Regions from separate parts of the Janthinobacterium sp. HH106 genome, predicted to be linked through region 3. Evidence: predicted binding sites of a transcription regulator. Region 3 holds the regulator's gene; each other region holds the start of a gene.
What was found. Region 3 encodes FliA, which starts transcription of late flagellar genes. Its sites were predicted from a motif close to CTAAAGTTTNNNNNNNNNNNGCCGNTA; they were not measured.

Region 1: JAB8_RS03800 (DUF5610 domain-containing protein) is a predicted target of FliA. The motif match lies at 1,563-1,589, and genes of this name have one in related genera.
Region 2: JAB8_RS25685 (flagellar protein FliT) is a predicted target of FliA. The motif match lies at 2,533-2,559, and genes of this name have one in related genera.

What each region holds. Positions count from the first base shown of each region.
Region 1 covers NZ_LRIC01000003.1:46,042-51,815, forward strand. The annotation lists gene sbcB (exodeoxyribonuclease I) at 54-1,502, opposite strand; gene JAB8_RS03800 (DUF5610 domain-containing protein) at 1,661-2,290, shown strand; gene JAB8_RS03805 (GGDEF domain-containing protein) at 2,292-3,257, opposite strand; gene JAB8_RS03810 (HPF/RaiA family ribosome-associated protein) at 3,519-3,896, opposite strand; gene JAB8_RS03815 (DUF1345 domain-containing protein) at 4,098-4,763, opposite strand; gene JAB8_RS03820 (MFS transporter) at 4,802-5,774, opposite strand, start outside.
Region 2 covers NZ_LRIC01000067.1:66,430-72,203, reverse strand. The annotation lists gene fumC (class II fumarate hydratase) at 1-484, opposite strand, end outside; gene JAB8_RS25690 (hypothetical protein) at 657-1,775, shown strand; gene JAB8_RS25685 (flagellar protein FliT) at 2,193-2,444, opposite strand; gene JAB8_RS25680 (HDOD domain-containing protein) at 2,666-3,493, opposite strand; gene JAB8_RS25675 (M13 family metallopeptidase) at 3,649-5,718, shown strand.
Region 3 covers NZ_LRIC01000015.1:68,712-74,485, reverse strand. The annotation lists gene JAB8_RS07900 (translation initiation factor Sui1) at 1-202, opposite strand, end outside; gene motD (flagellar motor protein MotD) at 265-1,053, opposite strand; gene JAB8_RS07890 (flagellar motor protein) at 1,059-1,805, opposite strand; gene JAB8_RS07885 (RNA polymerase sigma factor FliA) at 1,787-2,518, opposite strand; gene JAB8_RS07880 (antiactivator of flagellar biosynthesis FleN protein) at 2,564-3,427, opposite strand; gene flhF (flagellar biosynthesis protein FlhF) at 3,420-4,748, opposite strand; gene flhA (flagellar biosynthesis protein FlhA) at 5,061-5,774, opposite strand, start outside.

The DNA of each region.
Region 1 (5,774 bases), on a different contig from region 3:
GCTCTACGAGCTAATCCGACCTACGGCTAATCCGACCTACCCGGCCTGGTCCTTCAGTCGCGCATGGGCGCCACCATCTCCGCGTAATCGTACAGCTCGCCCAGAATCTCTTCCCCCCGCTCATCGACCGACTCCGACAGCACGTCGATTTCCGTAAACAGCATCTCGATGGTGCGGGCGCCGCCGTCGCCGTCGAATAATCGGGCGGCGCGGTGCTGTTCCCAGCGCAGGCTTTCCGCCTCGCTCAGGGTTTGCGGGAAATTGCGGGCACGGTAGCGGAACAGCAATTCCTGCAGGCGCTCGTCGGCAAACGAGGGGCGGGCCGTGGCCAGCTTGGCCGGCGTTTCGCGGCGCAAGGATTCGAGCAGGCGGCGGTCGTCGTTGCTGACGAAACCGTTGTACAAATCCTCATCCACGTCCAGCGCGGCAGCCGCACCCGGGCGCTGGAACACTTCGGCCCAGATGGCGTCCATGTTCGGCGCCGCGGCGGCCAGCTGGGCGTTGATCTTCGCCGCATCCACGTCGATGCCCCATTGCGCGGCCATGGCCGGCGACAAGGTCTTTAAATTGCCGACCAGCATGGGCGACTTGTTCAGGTGCACGCTTTTCACGGGCAGGCGCGTCATCCCTTCGGGCATGGCTTCCTTGCGCGTGAACAAACGCGTGCGGATGGTGTCGGCGTCCAGTTCGAACAGTTCGCGCGGGTCGTAGGCGCAATCCCAGACGAGGATCTCGTTCTTGTTGCTCGGGTGCGTGGCCAGCGGCCAGACGACGCCCAGGCAACCGCGTTCGGCCGGGAACATGCCCGACACGTGCAGGAAAGGCTGGCGCTCGCCGGCGGCCAGGTGCATGCCCATTTCGCTGGCGACCCGGTCCTTCTTGTGCAGGGCCAGGCAGAATTCGAACAGTTTCGGCTGCTTTTCGCGGATCAATCGCGCCAGGGCGATGGTGGCGCGCACGTCGGACAGCGCATCATGCGCCGCTTCGTGGACGAGGCCATTGGCCTTGCTCAAGTGTTCCAGTTTGAAACTGGTCTGGCCATCGTCGCGCTTCGGCCATTGAATACCTTCCGGGCGCAGCGCGTGCGTCATGCGCACCACGTCGAGGATGTCCCAGCGGCCGCAATGGTTCTTCCATTCGCGCGCATACGGGTCGATCAGGTTGCGCCAGAACAGGAAGCGCGTGACTTCATCGTCGAAACGGATGGTGTTGTAGCCGACGCCGATGGTGCCCGGTTCCGAAAAGGCCGCTTCGATGGTGGCGGCGAACTGGTGTTCGGGCACGCCCAGCTGCAGACATTGCTGCGGCGTGATGCCCGTGATCAGGCACGATTGCGGATCGGGCAGGAAATCATTTGCAGGCTGGCAATACAGCATGATCGGTTCGCCGATCTCGTTGAGTTCGGCATCCGTGCGGATCGCGGCGAACTGGGCCGGACGGTCGCGGCGCGGCTGGGCGCCAAAGGTTTCGTAGTCGTGCCAAAGAAAGGTCTGGTTAGTCATTGATGGTCGTAACTTAATGTTGCTGAATGGGTTATCCGGGCCGCTAAAAACTAGCCGCCGCTTCAGTTTTCTGAAAACCTGCCGATACTACACGAGAGGATGGTCATCATCGCGTTTCCCGCATGGTGGCATACATTGTCCGTTCAAGGAGGTCTATCGTGTCAATTCCCATCGCCGCAGGCGGCAATTCCACCCCTTCCGTGACTTCCGTCAGTCCGGGCGTTGCCGGCAAGGACGATAAAGTCCAGCAAAAGGACGGCGTCAACGCTGAAATGAGCGTGAATGACCGCAGCAAGCTGCAATTGAACGCGTCCATCATGCAGGCGTCGCTGAACGTGTCCATCGGTTCCGAGAACGAACCGCTGGCGCTGCTGTACAAGACGGCCATCACCAACATCAATGAAGCGCTGAAAGGCCAGTATGGCGACGATGCGATCCAGAACGCGGCGTCGCAGGACAACAGCGCCGAAGCGACGGCGAGCCGCATCGTCTCGCTGTCGACGGGGTTTTTTGACGCGTTCAAGAAACAGAACCCAGGCATGGATGACGATACGGCGCTGACCAAGTTCATGGACACCATCAGCGGCGGCATGGAAAAAGGCTTCAAGGAAGCGCGCGACATCCTGGGCGGCTTGAAAGTGCTGAACGGCGATATCGCCGGCAATATCGACAAGACGTATGAGCTGGTGCAGAAGGGCTATGCGGATTTCATTGCCGCGCACAGCAGCAAGAAGGATGATGCGGCCAAGCCGGATGCTGCCAAGCCGGCCGACAGCAAGGCTGCCTGAGCTACAGCATGACCTGGTTGCGGCCGCCGGCCTTCGCACGATACAAAGCTGCGTCGGCCGCCGCGATCAGCGCTTCGTCGTCCTGTCCGGCCGCCAGGCTGGCCACGCCGAAGGAACCCGTGATGTGCGGCAGCGCGCTGCGCATATCGGCGAAGATGACGGCTTGCTGCATGCGTTCGCACAAGCGTTCGGCGACCCGCAAGGCCACGTTTTCGCTGGTATCGGGCAAGATCACCATCATTTCCTCGCCACCATAGCGCACGGCAAAATCCGTGGGCCGCAGGGCCGCGCCCAGCACTTGCGCGGCAATGCGCAGCGCCTGGTCGCCCGCCTGGTGGCCGTGCGTGTCGTTGAAACGCTTGAAATGGTCGAGGTCTATCATCACCAGCGACATCGGCGAGCCGCTGGCGTGGGCCGTGACTATCATGGTCGGCAATAAATCGGTGAGCCAGGCGCGGTTGTACAAGCCCGTCAGGCTGTCGACCATCGACATCTGGCGGTAGAACTCGCCCAGCTTCTGCCGGCGGCGCAGCAGGGCGTTGGCGGCGCGGATGCGGAAAGACAGCAGCCGCAGCAGGTTGCGTGCCAGGCCGTTCGATTGTTCGATCAATTCCCAGACGACGGCCGCGTCGATCACCAGCAAGTCAGTTTCTTCCAGGGCGGAAATGGCGGCCAGGTTGCTCGCTTCATCGAGCACCGATTGTTCGCCCACGCTTTCGCCGGGCAAGACCTTGCTGACGGTGCCGTCATCCATGCCCGTGTGGATGTCGGCGGCCACAGCCAGCGAACCGCGCAGGACGATATACAGGCTGGTGCCCTGTGTGTCGGCAATGGCTTCGCCCGCTTCGAGGCGCATGACGGGGCAGGGCGCCAGCATGGCGGCCGTCTGGCTATCCGCCCCATCGCGAAATAGCTGTAAATCGCCGATGTTGCAGCCTGAAGCGCCGAAGTTGCCGATCTGTTCCACAATCACACTTTCAAAAAGCCGGCACGCGCGAGCAGGGAGCCGGTAGCTTCATGATAGCGTAAAGCGGCCTTGGCTGTAACGGCAAAGGCTTGCTTGGTGTCACTTTCTGTGGGAAATACGACAATTATTTCATTGCCGTGTTAATAAGTTGAAATGCTTGCTGTTCTACTATGGATGTTGTCGCGCAGGAAGGTGGCTCCAGATGTGCAAAGGCAGCCTTGAACGGCTGCCTCAGTCTCTGGAAATCCTGCAGGAGGGGAGTTACTCGGCGGTTTCTTCCGCTTCGGCCGTATCGATCACGGCATTCTTGCCGGTGGCGTGGCGCTTGCTGTCTTGCAGGCGGCCCAGGGCGCTATCGATGGCGCGTTTCAGTTTGTCGGTGGCGCCGGCAACGGATTGATGCACGGTGGCGTTCTGTTCGGTCACGGCAATCGGTTGATAGCCAGCAACGCGTGCTTCCATGACGCAGCGGATATCGTCGGCGCCGCCTTTCGGGCCATTCGTGTCGCTGATATGGACTTCGATGCGGGTCAGGTTGTCGCGGAAGCGGCTCAGTGCGCTTTCAAGTACGGATTGCACATGTTCGTTCAGTCCAGCGGTGTTGGCGATGGTGCTGTCGGTATGAATATTGATTTGCATATGCTTACTCCTGTCAATTCAAAAAAAACCCATCTCAGGCGTGCTGCGGCCTGGTTGCTGCCTCATGCACATGACGTCTGTGCATGGAACTTATCTTACTCCTCTTTCCAGTATTTCAAGAGGGTGCGCACGATTAATATGAGCTTAACCCTACACCCAGGTCAAGTTTCCTCGCGGAATCTTTTCAAGCCGGCGCCAGCTTTATCCATTGATGAGGCCGGCCGCGATATTGATCGACAGCCCCAGCACGACCAGGTTGAAGAAAAAGCTCAGCACGGATTGTCCCAGCACGATCTGCCGCATCAGCCGCGTCTGTACTGAAACGTCCGACGTTTGCACGGCCACGGCGATGGTGAAGGCGAAATACAGAAAATCCCAGTAATCGGGGTTTTGCTCGTCGTCGGGAAACTTCAGGGGGCGTACTGCGGGGTCGGCCTGGTAATACAGGTGGGCATAGTGGAAGCAGAACAGGGTGCCGACGAGGAACCAGGAACCGACCAGTGTCAGGATCGTCAAGCCGTAATGCAGCGCGCGCTCGTCGGGCGCCATGTCTTTCATCGAAGACAGTTGCGAGACGATGGCCACCAGGCTCATCACGGATGCGACGGACAGGGCCGACAGCACCGTGGTGGCCCGCTCATCCTGGCGCGCCGCCATCACCTTGACCTTGTGATGGTTGGCGCGCATCATCATCCAGGCCATCGTCGCCAGGTAGAACCAGACGGCGACATTCCACGCCGTCAGCAAACGCGTCATCTGTTGCCAGGAAGAGGGCAACAGCAGGCCGACCGCCACGCCGATGGCCGTGGCCATGCTCAGGTGGGGGCGGCTGCGGATGAAGCCGTGCAAGGGAAGCGTGATTTTCATGGTGCAAGTTCGTCAGTGGCAATAGCGCATCTTAGCCTTTAGTTTGCGGTCGCGGTGGGCGTCCTGGCGGCCGCTTCCTTTTCGTGGTGGGGGAAGCGGTCCATGCGCGACAGCACGGGGAACAGCACGGCCCACACGCCCGTCACGGCCAGGGTGGCGGCGCCCCCGAAGAGCACGGCGCGCGCCAGGCCGAACCAGCCGGCCGTCAAGCCCGATTCGAATTCGCCCAGCTCGTTCGAGGCGCCGATGAAGACGGCGTTGACGGCGCTGACACGGCCGCGAATCTCGTCCGGCGTCTCGAACTGCACCAGCAGGTGGCGAATGTAGACGCTGACCATGTCGCCGGCGCCCATCAGGAACAGCGCCGCCAGGGCCAGCGGGAAATAGCTGGTGCTGCCCAGCACCAGGGTGCCCAGGCCGAAGACGGCCACACCGCCGAACATCCAGGCGCCCACCCGGCGCGTGATGGGAAAGAGGGCCAGCGCGATCGAGCACAGGGCGGCGCCGGCGCCGGGCGCCGTGCGCAGCAGGCCCAGTCCGCTGGGGCCGATATGCAGCACGTCGTGCGCGAGCGCCGGCAGCAGGGCCGTGGCGCCGCCGAACAGCACGGCGAACAGGTCGAGCGAAATGGCGCCCAGCACGATGGGTTTCGACCAGACGAAGCGCAAGCCTTCGAGCAAGGTATGCCAGCTGACGGGCTCGCGCTTGACCACTTGCGGCGCCGGCGTGGTGGCGCGCATCAGCAGCACGGACAGCACCAGCAAGGCCGACGAGATCAGATACACGACCTTGGGGCCGAAGTAATACAGCAGGCCGCCCAAGGTCGGTCCCAGGATGATGGCCACGTGCGAGCTCGACGAACTGAGTGCGAGGGCGCGGCTGAAGTGTTGCGTGGGCACCATGTTGACCAGCACGGCTTGCGTGGCCGGCATCATGAAGGCGCGCGCGCTGCCGAACAGCACCAGCACGGCGAACACGGGCCAGACGATGGAAATATTGCTTAACGTAAAC
Region 2 (5,774 bases), on a different contig from region 3:
GCGGCAAGACCGTGTTGGCGACGGCCAGCGCGGCCGCCACATGGATGGCGGTGGGGAAAATGTCGTTCGAGGACTGGCCCAGGTTGACGTCGTCGTTCGGGTGCAGCAGGCGCTCGGCGCCGCGCAAGCCGCCGATCAGCTCGGAGCCGCGGTTGGCCAGCACCTCGTTCATGTTCATATTGCTTTGCGTGCCGGACCCCGTTTGCCAGACGGCCAGCGGGAATTCTGCGTCATGCTTGCCGGCCAACACTTCGTCGGCCGCCTGCGTGATGGCGATGGCTTTCTTGCCATCCAGTAATCCCAGGTCCAGGTTGACGTGGGCGGCCGCGCGCTTGACGGTGGCCAGGGCGGCGATCAGTTCGGGCGGCATCTTTTCCGTGGAGATATGGAAATGCTCGAGCGAGCGCTGCGTTTGCGCTCCCCACAGCCGGTCGGCGGGTACGTCGATCGGGCCGAAACTGTCGCGTTCGATTCTGCTACTCATGGCATCCCTTTCATCGATGGAGGTGGATCGAGTGTACTCCAGACGTCAAAAAGGCACAGGATGATGCTGTATTGCATCATTTTTGCCCTGGCCCATCTATATTTTTGCGATTTCCTGCCGTTAAAGACAGGCGAGCCCCCATTATTTATCCTGTTATCAAAGCGATCAGTCCATGCAGAGCAGCATCCTTCCCCGTTGGTCTTTGATCGCGTGCGCCGCCGCCAGCCTGGCCTTGCCGCCCGTCATGGCGGCCGAACTGGGCGACATGGCCGTCCTGTCGCACGTGGGCCAGCCTTTGCTGGCCGAGCTCGAACTGACGGCCCTGGCGCCCGAGGAGGCCAATGGCGTGACCGTGCGCCTGGCTTCGCCCGATGTGTACCGCGGTGGCGGCATCGGCATGGATCCTGCCCTGCAAACCTTGACGATCAGTCCGTTTGAGCGCGGTGGACGCCATTATGTGCGCGTGGCCACGCGGCAAGCGATCCAGGCGGGGCATGTGCACCTGTATTTATTGCTGGGCAATGGCAGTGGCGCCGTCGTGCGCCTGGGCACCTTGTGGCTGACGCCGGCGCCGCCCGCCGCCGTACCCGCCAGTGCGCCAGTCCGGCCAGCTATTCCGTTGCCCGCGCCGGTCTCCACGCCTGTGCCGTTGCCACGCGCCGTATCCGTCGCGCCGTCGCCCGACGCCGCCGCGCTGGCGGCCCGCGCGCGGGCCGAGGGCCTCGTGCGTCCGGCGCGCGTGTTCGTGCCGCCGCCCGCCGCACCCAAACTGGCCGCCCCCGCGCTGCCGCGCCGCGCCGCAGCGCCCGTGGCCGCCTGCGCGCCGCAGGCGGAGACGGGGCAGGCGGCAGCGTGCGTGGGGCTGGACGAGAAAAATACGGCCCTGACTGAAAAGCTGGGCGAACTGGAAGGCAAGATCGGCGTCTTGCAAAAGGCGCTGGCCCTGCCTGCAGCCGCCGTGCCGCCCGCCGCCGCGCCGGCCGTGGCGGAAGCGCCCCATGCGAAACCGAAACCCCTGCACGCGGCGCCGGCTGCCGACAAGGAAAAGAAATCGGGCGGCATGCTGTGGCTCGGTATCGGCACCCTGGTCTTCCTGCTGCTGACGGCGCTCATCGTGTACATCGTGCGCAAGCGCAGGCAAGCGGCGGGTCCGGGCGCACCGTCGAAATACTGGGTCTTGCTGCGCAAGCCGTTCGGCCGCAGGAAGAAGGATGTGCCCGTCTTGACGGAAGCGGTGGAAGAAGGGGCGGCGGCCGAACCGGAAGCGGAACCGGAGCCGTTCTCGCGTTAATGCGGCCGCAAGGCCGCCCACAATTTGATATAAAAAAAGATATTGAAAAAATACATGGAAACGCTTGCCAAGCACGTTGCCTGTTTCTTAAAGATGGTGCTATGATGAATTCAGTGGACTTGCTCTACGACAAAACAGCCCCAGCCTGGCGCAGTCACCAACGATAGTGTGGCGCGGCAAACCAGGTGTAGCGTTGCATAAACGCCTGGGTCTGGAAGCGGTTCGCGATGCCGACGATGTGCTCGCGAACGCCGGATGCAACCGGCAGCGAGGCGACGCCAGGAGATACCTGGGGCTCGCCTTCCAAATTCCCCCGCCTTGCCTTTTTGAGCGCCGCAGATGGCGCTCCCTCGCATGGCGGCAGACGTAAAAAAAGCACCCGCGGGTGCTTTTGTCGTTTCTGGCGCGGCAAGCTTCTTACATGCGGGCGCGCGAACCTGGCATGGCGTTCGACAGCTGGGTCATCCACGGTTCCGTGATGGCGCGGATTTCGCGGTCATTGGCCAGGATTTGCTTGAGCAAGTCGATCTTGCGCAGGCGCGAGGCGCCGGCCAGGGCAGGCGCCTTGCCCGTCATGGTCGCGCTGGCGGCGCTGGCGCACTGGTTTTCCAGGGTATCCAAGCCATCCCAGTCGCTCGAACGTGCGGCCACGACCATTTGATTGGTCATTCCTGCAATATTTTCATACATCGAGAGAACGTCGTTGGAGGTCATGAGCACACCCGTAACTAGTGAATGGATTACCGCTTGTCTAGATTAACGGCGGGTCCAACGGGAACTTGAGGGTGTTTTTGAAAAAAGTGAAAATAATTTGGATGTTTTTTTGCGGGCAGCCGGCATGCCCGCAAACCCGCATGCCTGCTCGGTTGGCGATGCGGGCAACGGCCAGCTTACTTGACGAGTTCTTCCAGGCCCGCGCTCAGTTCGGCAAGCGGCGGCATCCTGTCGACCAGCACGGAGGGCGGCAAACCGAGCGCTTCGGCTACCGCGTTGGGATAGCAGGCGATGATTTCTTCATTGCTCAGCTGGTTTTCATCGATGCGCGCGCGCCAGGCGGCCAGGTGGATGATGGCGGCCAGGCGGTTCAACGGCGCCTTGGCCAGCGGAGCGGGGAAGGCGGCGATGGCCTCGGCAAAGGCGGGAGGAAACTTCCAGCGGCGCGCCAGTTCGGCGCCCACCTGCGCATAATCGTAGCCCAGCGACACCCGCTCCGCGTCGAGCCGGCGCGCGTCGAGCGGCGGGGCGATCTTGTCGAGCTGCATGGCTTGCTCGGGCATGGCGGCATGGATCACCAGTTGTCCGATCGCATGCATCATGCCGATGGTGAAAGCCAGATCCTGGTTGTCGCCCGTCTGCTTCGCGATCCAGCGGGCAGATACGGCGCTGTGCAGGCTGTAGCGCCAGAATTGCGGCAAATTCAGGCCCGGCACGGCCTTGAAACCGCTGACGAGGCCCGAGCTGATGACGAGGGTGCGCACGGTCACAAAACCGAGCATCAGCACGGCGTCTTCCACCGTGCCGATGCTGCGCGACACATGGTAATAGGCCGAGTTGGCCAGCCGCAGCAGCTTGGCGCTCAAGGCCGGGTCCGCTCCCAGCTTGCGCGCGATGTCTTCGGTGGCGATGGCGGGGTTGTCGAAACTGCGCACCAGTTCATCGACGATCTTCGGGGCGGCAGGCAGGGCGTGGGGATGCTGGAACAGCGCTTCCAGTTGCATGGCAATCTCCTTGGCGTTCGTGCGGTACGGGATGCGGTCGTGCCACTATATGCCGATTTTTTGTCCGCATGCAAAAAAGTTAGGGGATGCTTTTTCGCCCCAAAAAGGCAGGATTTTCAGGTTATGATTTTGGCTATTACATCGAAAGGATCGCCATGCACGGTTTGCGTTTTTCCTGGTCCCGGACGCCAGTCCAGGCCGCCATCATCCTCGCCCTGGCCGGCGTTTCGCTGACCGGCTTGCCCGCCCGGGCGCATGGCCAGCAAGGGGCCGCCAGCGCCGCCGCCCCCGCTGCCGCGAAGGCCTTGCCCGGCGACGATTTCTACGATTACGTGAATGGCGACTGGCTGCGCAGCACGGAAATTCCCGCCGACCGCAGCAGCTGGGGCTCGTTCGCCATCCTCGCCAACGCCACCAACGAGCGCATCATCGGCCTCGTCGAAGGTCTGGCGGCGGCGCCGCAGGCGGATGCATCGGCGCGCCAGGTCAGCGATTTTTACCGTTCCTGGATGGATGAAGCGGCTATCGAAGCGAAAGGCTGGGCGCCGATCAAGCCGCTGCTCAAGAAGATCGACGGCATACGCGACCGGGCAGGGCTGGCCCGCGCGCTGGGCGAGAGCCTGCGCGCCGACGTCGACCCGCTCAACGCCACCAATTTTTATACGGAAAACCTGTTCGGCCTGTGGGTCGCGCAAGACTTGAACGACACCACGCGCAATGTGGCCTATCTGCTGCAGGGCGGGCTGGGCTTGCCCGACCGCGCGTTCTACCAGAGCGACAGCGCGCGCATGCAGGGCTTGCGCGCGGGCTACCAGGCGCATATTGCCGCCATGCTCAAGCAGGCCGGCTACCGCGATGCGCCGGCCCGCGCCGCGCGCGTGTTTGCGCTGGAACAGCAAATTGCCGCAAGTCACGCCAGCCGCGAGGATTCGGCCGATGTCGCCAAGGGCAATAATGCCTGGCGCGCCGCCGACTTCGCCAGCAAGGCGCCTGGCCTGGACTGGAAAGCCTTCTTCGAAGCGGCAGGGCTGGGCCGGCAGAACGATTTCATCGTCTGGCATCCGACGGCCATGACGGGCAGCGCCGCGCTGGTGGCGAGCGTGCCGCTGGCCACGTGGAAAGATTTCCTCGCCTTCCACGCGGTCAACCATTTCAGCACGATCTTGCCGAAGGCGGCCGCCGACCAGCGCTTCGCCTTCTATGGCAGCGCCCTGAGCGGCACGCCGCAGCAGTCGCTGCGCAGCAAGCGGGCGCTGGCCGCGACGAATGCGGCCCTGAGCGACGCCGTCGGCAAGCTGTACGTGGAACGCTATTTCCCGCCGGAATCGAAAGCCCGCGTGCAAGATATGGTGACGAATATCGTCGCCGCCTTCTCGCGCCGCATCGACAAGCTGGACTGGATGGCGCCGGCCACCAAGGCGCAGGCGCAGGAAAAACTCAAGACCTTGTATGTGGGCGTGGGCTACCCCGAACAGTGGGAAAGCTATGCGGGCTTGCGCGTGGTGCGCGGCGATGCGCTGGGCAATGTGCAGCGGGCGGAACAGTTTCATTACCAGCAGGAACTGGCCAAGCTGGGCCAGTCGCCCGACCGCAAGGCCTGGGCCATGCCGGCGCAGCTGGTCAACGCCGTCAACCTGCCGCTGCAAAATGCGCTCAATTTCCCCGCCGCCATCCTCCAGCCGCCATTCTTTGACCCGCAAGCATCCGATGCGGCCAACTATGGCGGCATCGGCGCCACCATCGGCCACGAAATCAGCCACAGCTTCGACGATCAGGGCGCGCAGTTCGACGCCCAGGGCAAGCTGCGCGACTGGTGGACGCCGGCCGACCTGGCGCATTTCCAGGCGGCATCCAAGCAATTGGTGGAACAGTTCGCCGCCTACAAACCGTTCCCCGACCTGGCCGTGAATGGCCAGCTGACCCTGAGCGAAAACCTGGCCGACCTGGCCGGCGTGGCCGCCGCTTATGACGCGTTCACCCTGTCGCAGCAGGACAAGCCGGCGCAGGCGGGGGCGGACCGCGAATTCTTCATCGGCTACGGCGTCAGCTGGCGCAGCAAGGCGCGCGAAGCGGCGGCGCGCCAGCAAATCCTCACGGATGGCCATGCGCCGGCGCAATACCGCGCCGCCACCGTGCGCAACCTCGACGCCTGGTATCCAGCCTTCGACGTCAAGCCGGGGCAGCAGCTGTACCTGGCGCCGGAACAGCGCGTGCGCGTCTGGTAGGCATAAGGGGTGCCGGCGCGCAGCGCGCCGGCACCGTAAAATGGCGTGATTACTGA
Region 3 (5,774 bases):
CCAGCGCCAAGCCCTTGACCACGGTCACGCTCTTGCCGCCCCGGCCCTTGGTCTGGCGCGACACGCGCACCACGCCATCGCCCGCCGGCGCCGTCCTGGCTTGCGCCTTGCACGCGCATTGCGCCAGCGGCTGGCGGCAGGCGGGACACATGCGGCCCGTTTCAGTGGAATAGACGAGACCGCCCAGGGAGCTGCTTTTCATGATGGAGAGATAATAGGTAGAAATAAAGGAAAGATGGCCGCGCTTGTAGCAAGCGGCGGCGTTCAGTTGGCGGGAACCGGTGCCGGCGCCACAGGCGCCGTCGGCACTTCCGTCACCGTTTCCGGGATGCCCGAGAGGATCGTCACGGCGACCCGGCGGTTGCGCGCGCGCCCTTCCGGGGTTTCGTTGGGCGCCACGGGGATATTGTCGGCGTGGCCCACCGCCGTCAGGCGCGACGCCTGCACGCCGCTGGCGATGAACAGGCGCACCACGGCGCTGGCGCGCGCGGCCGACAATTCCCAGTTCGAGGCAAAATTGGAATTGCTGATCGGCTGCACGTCCGTATGCCCTTCCACCTGCACGTCGTGCGTGTCATCCTTGAGCAGCACGGCGACGGCGCGCAGGGCCTGGTCCGATTCCGCCGTCAGGCGCGCCGCGCCCGGGTCGAACAGCACGCTGGCATTGATTTCCACGCTCACGCCGCGGCTCGTCTGCGTGACCCGCACCTTGCCTTCCTTGACCAGCGGCGCCAGCGTGGATGTGAGGTCCTGCGCCAGGCGCGTCATGTGCTCGCGCTCGCGGCGGATCGCTTCCGTGCGGCGTTTCAGGGCAGGGTTCGGCAGCGGGATCGCCTGCGGCGCTTCCATGATGATGGGCGGCGCGCCCTTTTCCAGGCTGAAGGCCTGGCCGATGGCATTCTGGAAGACGCGGTACTTGCCCTCGTTGACTTGCGAAATCGCGTACATCACGACGAAGAACGCGAACAGCAAGGTGATGAAGTCGGCGTACGAAATCAGCCAGCGGTCCTGGTTGTCCGGTTCCTCGTCATACTTCCTGCGCGCGCGCCGCATCATGATCAGTGCTCGTGCAGCAGGCTGGACACGCGCTCTTCGATGATGCGCGTATGGTCGCCCGTGGCGATGTCGTACAGCACGGCGGCCGTGATTTCATACTGCAGCACGCGGCGCGAGACGATGGCCTTGAGCTTGTTCGCCACCGGCAGGAACAGCAGATTGGCCAGGCCCACGCCATAAATCGTCGAGACGAAGGCCACGGCGATGCCACTGCCCAGTTTGCTCGGGTCGGTGAGGTTTTCCATCACGTGGATCAGGCCCAGCACGGCGCCCAGGATGCCGATGGTGGGCGAATAGCCGGCCGCCGATTCCCACACCTTGACGGCCTGGCGCTCGGCCATTTCATAGGCGGAAATTTCCACGTCGAGCAGCTGGCGCAGCTTGTCGGGCGCGATGCCATCGACGATCATGCGCAAGCCCTTGGCGTTGAAGCGGTCGGCCGTGTTTTCCATCAGGCGCTCGAGCGCCAGCGGGCCGTCGCGGCGCGCCGTCAGGCTCCATTGCCCGATATCGCGCGCCAGCGCGGCACGCGTATCGGCGGGCGGCAGGAAGACCCAGCGCAGCATTTCCAGGCCGCGCACGAAAGTGCGCAGCCGCGTCTGCAGCAGCACGGCGCCAAAGGTGCCGATGATGACGATGGCAAAGGCGGCCGGCTGCAGCAGGGAGGCCATCTTGCCGCCTTCCAGTGCCTGGCCGACCAACAGGCCGGCCAGCGCCAGCGCCAGCCCGATTACGCTGGACCAGTCCACGCCTGCTCCCTCAAGGTTGCGCGCAGGCGCGCGACGGCCTGGGTATGCAGCTGCGAGACGCGCGATTCGGATACGCCCATCACCGCGCCGATCTCCTTCAGGTTCAGCTCTTCTTCGTAATACAGGCCCATGAGTATTTTCTCGCGTGGTGGCAGCGCGTCGATGGCATCGATCACGGATTGCCGGAAATCGGTATCGAGCAGGGAACGCAAGGGGTCGCTGTCCTCGTCCACGCAGTGGCGGTCGAGGAAGCTGTCATTGCCGTCCGGGTCATGAAAGTCTTCGTAATACACGAGCTGGTGGCCGCCGCCGTCGCCCAGCATTTCCTGGTAGTCGGCCAGCGACATCTTGAGCAGCTTCGCCACTTCCGATTCCGTCGGCGGATGGCCGAGGCGCTGCTGCAAGGTGCTCATCGCCTCCTCGATCTTGCGCATGTTCTGGCGCATGCTGCGCGGCAGCCAGTCGCTGGTGCGCAATTCGTCGAGCATGGCGCCGCGGATACGCAGCACGGCATAGGTCTCGAACTGCGCGCCATGCGTCTCTTCATAGCGGCTAATGGCATCGAGCAGGCCGATCATGCCGGCCTGGATCAGGTCATCGACCTCGACCGAAGGCGGCAATTTCGCCTTCATATGGTGCGCCAGACGCTTCACCAGCGGAATGTGCTCCGTCAGCAAATAGTCCTTGTTCGATTTCCCTTTGACCGTGTACATAGGCTGCTTATTGTTTTCTCATCTTATCTGGTGCTGCGGTTCGATTCAGGCGCTGAACTGGTGCGGGCTCCCCGTCTGGTACAAGGTGCCGCCAAGCACCGGCGCCGCCGAACGGGCCAGCCGCTCGGCCAGTCCGCGAAACGCCACCGAGGCGCCCGCCAGCGGAAACGCATCGACCACGCTGCGGCCCAGGCGCGCCGCGCGGTGCAGATATTCATCGGCAGGCACCGAACCCATCGAGGTCAGCTTCACGGCCAGGTAGCGGCTCGCCGCCTGTGCCATATTATCGTATACCACTTTTGCCTCGGATTCGGAAGCGCCCGTGACGAGAATGCCGAACGGACGGCGTCCCAGTTCCTGGCTCAGGCGCTTGATCAGGCAGTACGCCGCCTTGATCGAGGTGGCGCTGGTCGACACTTGCACCACGATATCCGACGAGGCCATCAAGGGCACGGGGAAGCAATCGCCCTCGTCGGCCACGACGCCGTCGACCAGCACGATGCCGCTCTGGCGCGCCAGCACCTCGAAAGTCTTGCCCAGGCGGCGCAATTCGTCCTCGCCCGCATAGTCCATGCTGTCCATCAGGTGGTTGCGCGCGCCCAGGCTGGCCACGCCGAAGCCTTGCGGCACCTGATGGATGACCTGGTTCAGGCCGCACTGCTGGCGCGCCACGTCGCGCAGGCTGGCGCCGTGCGCCAGTCCCAGGCGTGCAGCCACGCCATCGCTGCCGCCGCTGGCGTCAAGCAGCAGCACATCATTGCCGCCATAGGCGAGCGAAGCGCCCAGGTTGACCAGCATGGCGCCCTTGTCGTCCTGCGGCGTGGCCGAGAGGAACGTCATGACGCGCGGCTGCGGGCCGGCCAGCATGCGGCGCAAGCCTTCGGCCTGGTCGAAATCGAAATTAGCCAAGGTGCACCCCGCGCGCTTCATTGTTGCGGGCGGCCGCCTGCGCCATCAGGAGCGGCAGTTCGGCGTCGGAAAACTGCGTGGCCGCCGAGTCGCGCTTGAGCTTGAAGGCGCGGTCGATCAGGTAGCCGCGGTCGGCCAGGTACAGGTCTTCCGGCACGCGCTGGCCGTTCGACACATAAAACAGGTTCAGCTTCTGGCGGATCACCACGTCGAGCACGTTGCCGATCGACGCCGCTTCATCGAGCTTGGTCATGATGCAGCCGGCCAGGCCGCTGCCTTGATACGCGCGCACCACTTCGTTCAGCGTTTCCTGCGTCGCCGTCGAGTTCAGGCACAGCAAACGCTTCACGTCGGCGCCGGCGCCCGACAGCATGGCCACCTGTTCCGTCACCATCTGGTCGCGCTGGCTCACGCCCACGGTATCGATCAGCACCGTGTGCTTGTTCTTGAGTTCCTTCAGGGCGATGCGCAAGTCCGCTTCGTCCTTCACCGAATGCACCATCACGCCGAGGATCTTGCCGTAGATGCGCAGCTGTTCGTGCGCGCCGATACGGTAGGCGTCCGTGGTGATCAGGGCCAGCTTTTCCGGGCCGTGGCGCATCACGCAGCGGGCCGCCAGCTTGGCCGTGCTGGTGGTCTTGCCGACACCGGTCGGGCCGACCAGCGCGAACACGCCGCCCTGCTCCAGCATGGCGTCTTCATTGGTGACCGTGTTCAGGTTGCGGCTCAGGACGGTCTTGATCCAGCGCATGCTTTGCGCACCGTCGAGGCCGGCGGGCAGCTTGTCGATCAGGTAGCGCGCCAGGCTGGCCGAGAAGCCGGCCGCCAGCATTTCGCGCAGCACGACGGCTTTTTGCGGCTCGCGCTGCTGCGTCGAACCCCACGAAATTTCCGCCAGCTGGGTTTCCATCATGCCGCGCATGGCGCGGATTTCATTCATCATGCCGCTCATCTCGGCGGCGGCGTTTTCCTTGACGTGCGCCAGCGCGCTGGCCATCATCTGCTGCATGCGGGCCATGTCCACTGGCTCGCCGGCTGCCTGGCGCGGCGCGGCAGGACGCGGTGCGGCCGGGCGCTGGGCCGGGGCGGCCGGACGCTGCGGCGTGGCGAACTGGGTCTGCAACTGGGGACGGGGCTGGGCCATTTCGGACGCGGCCGGCGGCGAGGCCAGCGAAGCGGCATCGTCATTGGCCAGCGCGAGGATTTCCACCACGCCATCGGTCTGGCGGTTCGACAGGATCACGGCGTCGGGACCCAATGCTTCGCGCACCTTGCGCAGCGCATCGCGCGACGAGGCGCCCGTAAATTTCTTCACATTCATGACCGGCCTCCCAAGGCGGGGGGGGCGCAATATTGGCTGAACTGTGTGACCATCATCGACTCCTGTTGCTTGGGTGCTGTCTTCCACATGGACACAGATCACCCGGACAGTTTCTATTATTAGCGATGCTTGCAGGAAATGATCGAAGGAACAGGACGGGAAAGTACCCGTTATTCAGTTTGCCGGCAGGAAATTGATGTTTATTTGACCAAAAGCAAGGGCTGAGAAGCTGGGGTCAGACCCCCACTAACGCTAACGCAAAGCTCCGCGCTAACGCTGGAGGGGGTCTGACCCCGGTACTAATGCTGTCGACTATTGCGCCCCCACCAGCGCCGTGACGCGGATCGTCTTGGTTTCCGGCACTTCCGCATGCGACAGCACTTTGAGCTGCGGCAAGGCGCGGCGCAGGAAGCGCGACAGCAGGGCGCGCAGCGGCGCCGGCACCAGCAGCACGGGCGTCAGGCCCAGCGCTTCCTGCTGCTGCGCGGCCAGGCCCGCCTGGTGGGCGATGGTATCGGCCAGGCCCGGCTCGATGCCGGCGCCGTCGCCGCCATTGCCCATCGCCTGCATCAGCAGGCGCTCCAGGCGGCTGTCGAGGGTCATCACGGACAACTCGGCCGCACCGGGGAACAGCTGCTGCACGATGGCGCGGCCCAGCGAGACGCGCACCAGCGCCGTCAGGTCGTTCGGGTCTTGCGTATGGACCGTATGCTCGGCCAGGGTTTCGATGATGGTGCGCATGTCGCGGATGTGCACGCCCTCGGCCAGCAGGTTCTGCAGCACTTTCTGCAGGGTCGACAGCGACAGCATCTTCGGCACCAGGTCTTCCACCAGGCGCGGCGCATCCTTGCCCAGGTGGTCGAGCAGCGACTGCACTTCCGCGCGGCCCAGCAGCTCGGACGCATGCGAGGTGATCAGGTGATTCAAGTGCGTGGCCACCACGGTGCCCGCATCGACGACCGTGTAGCCCATCGATTGGGCCTGGTCGCGCAGGCTGGCGTCGATCCAGGTGGCAGGCAAGCCGAA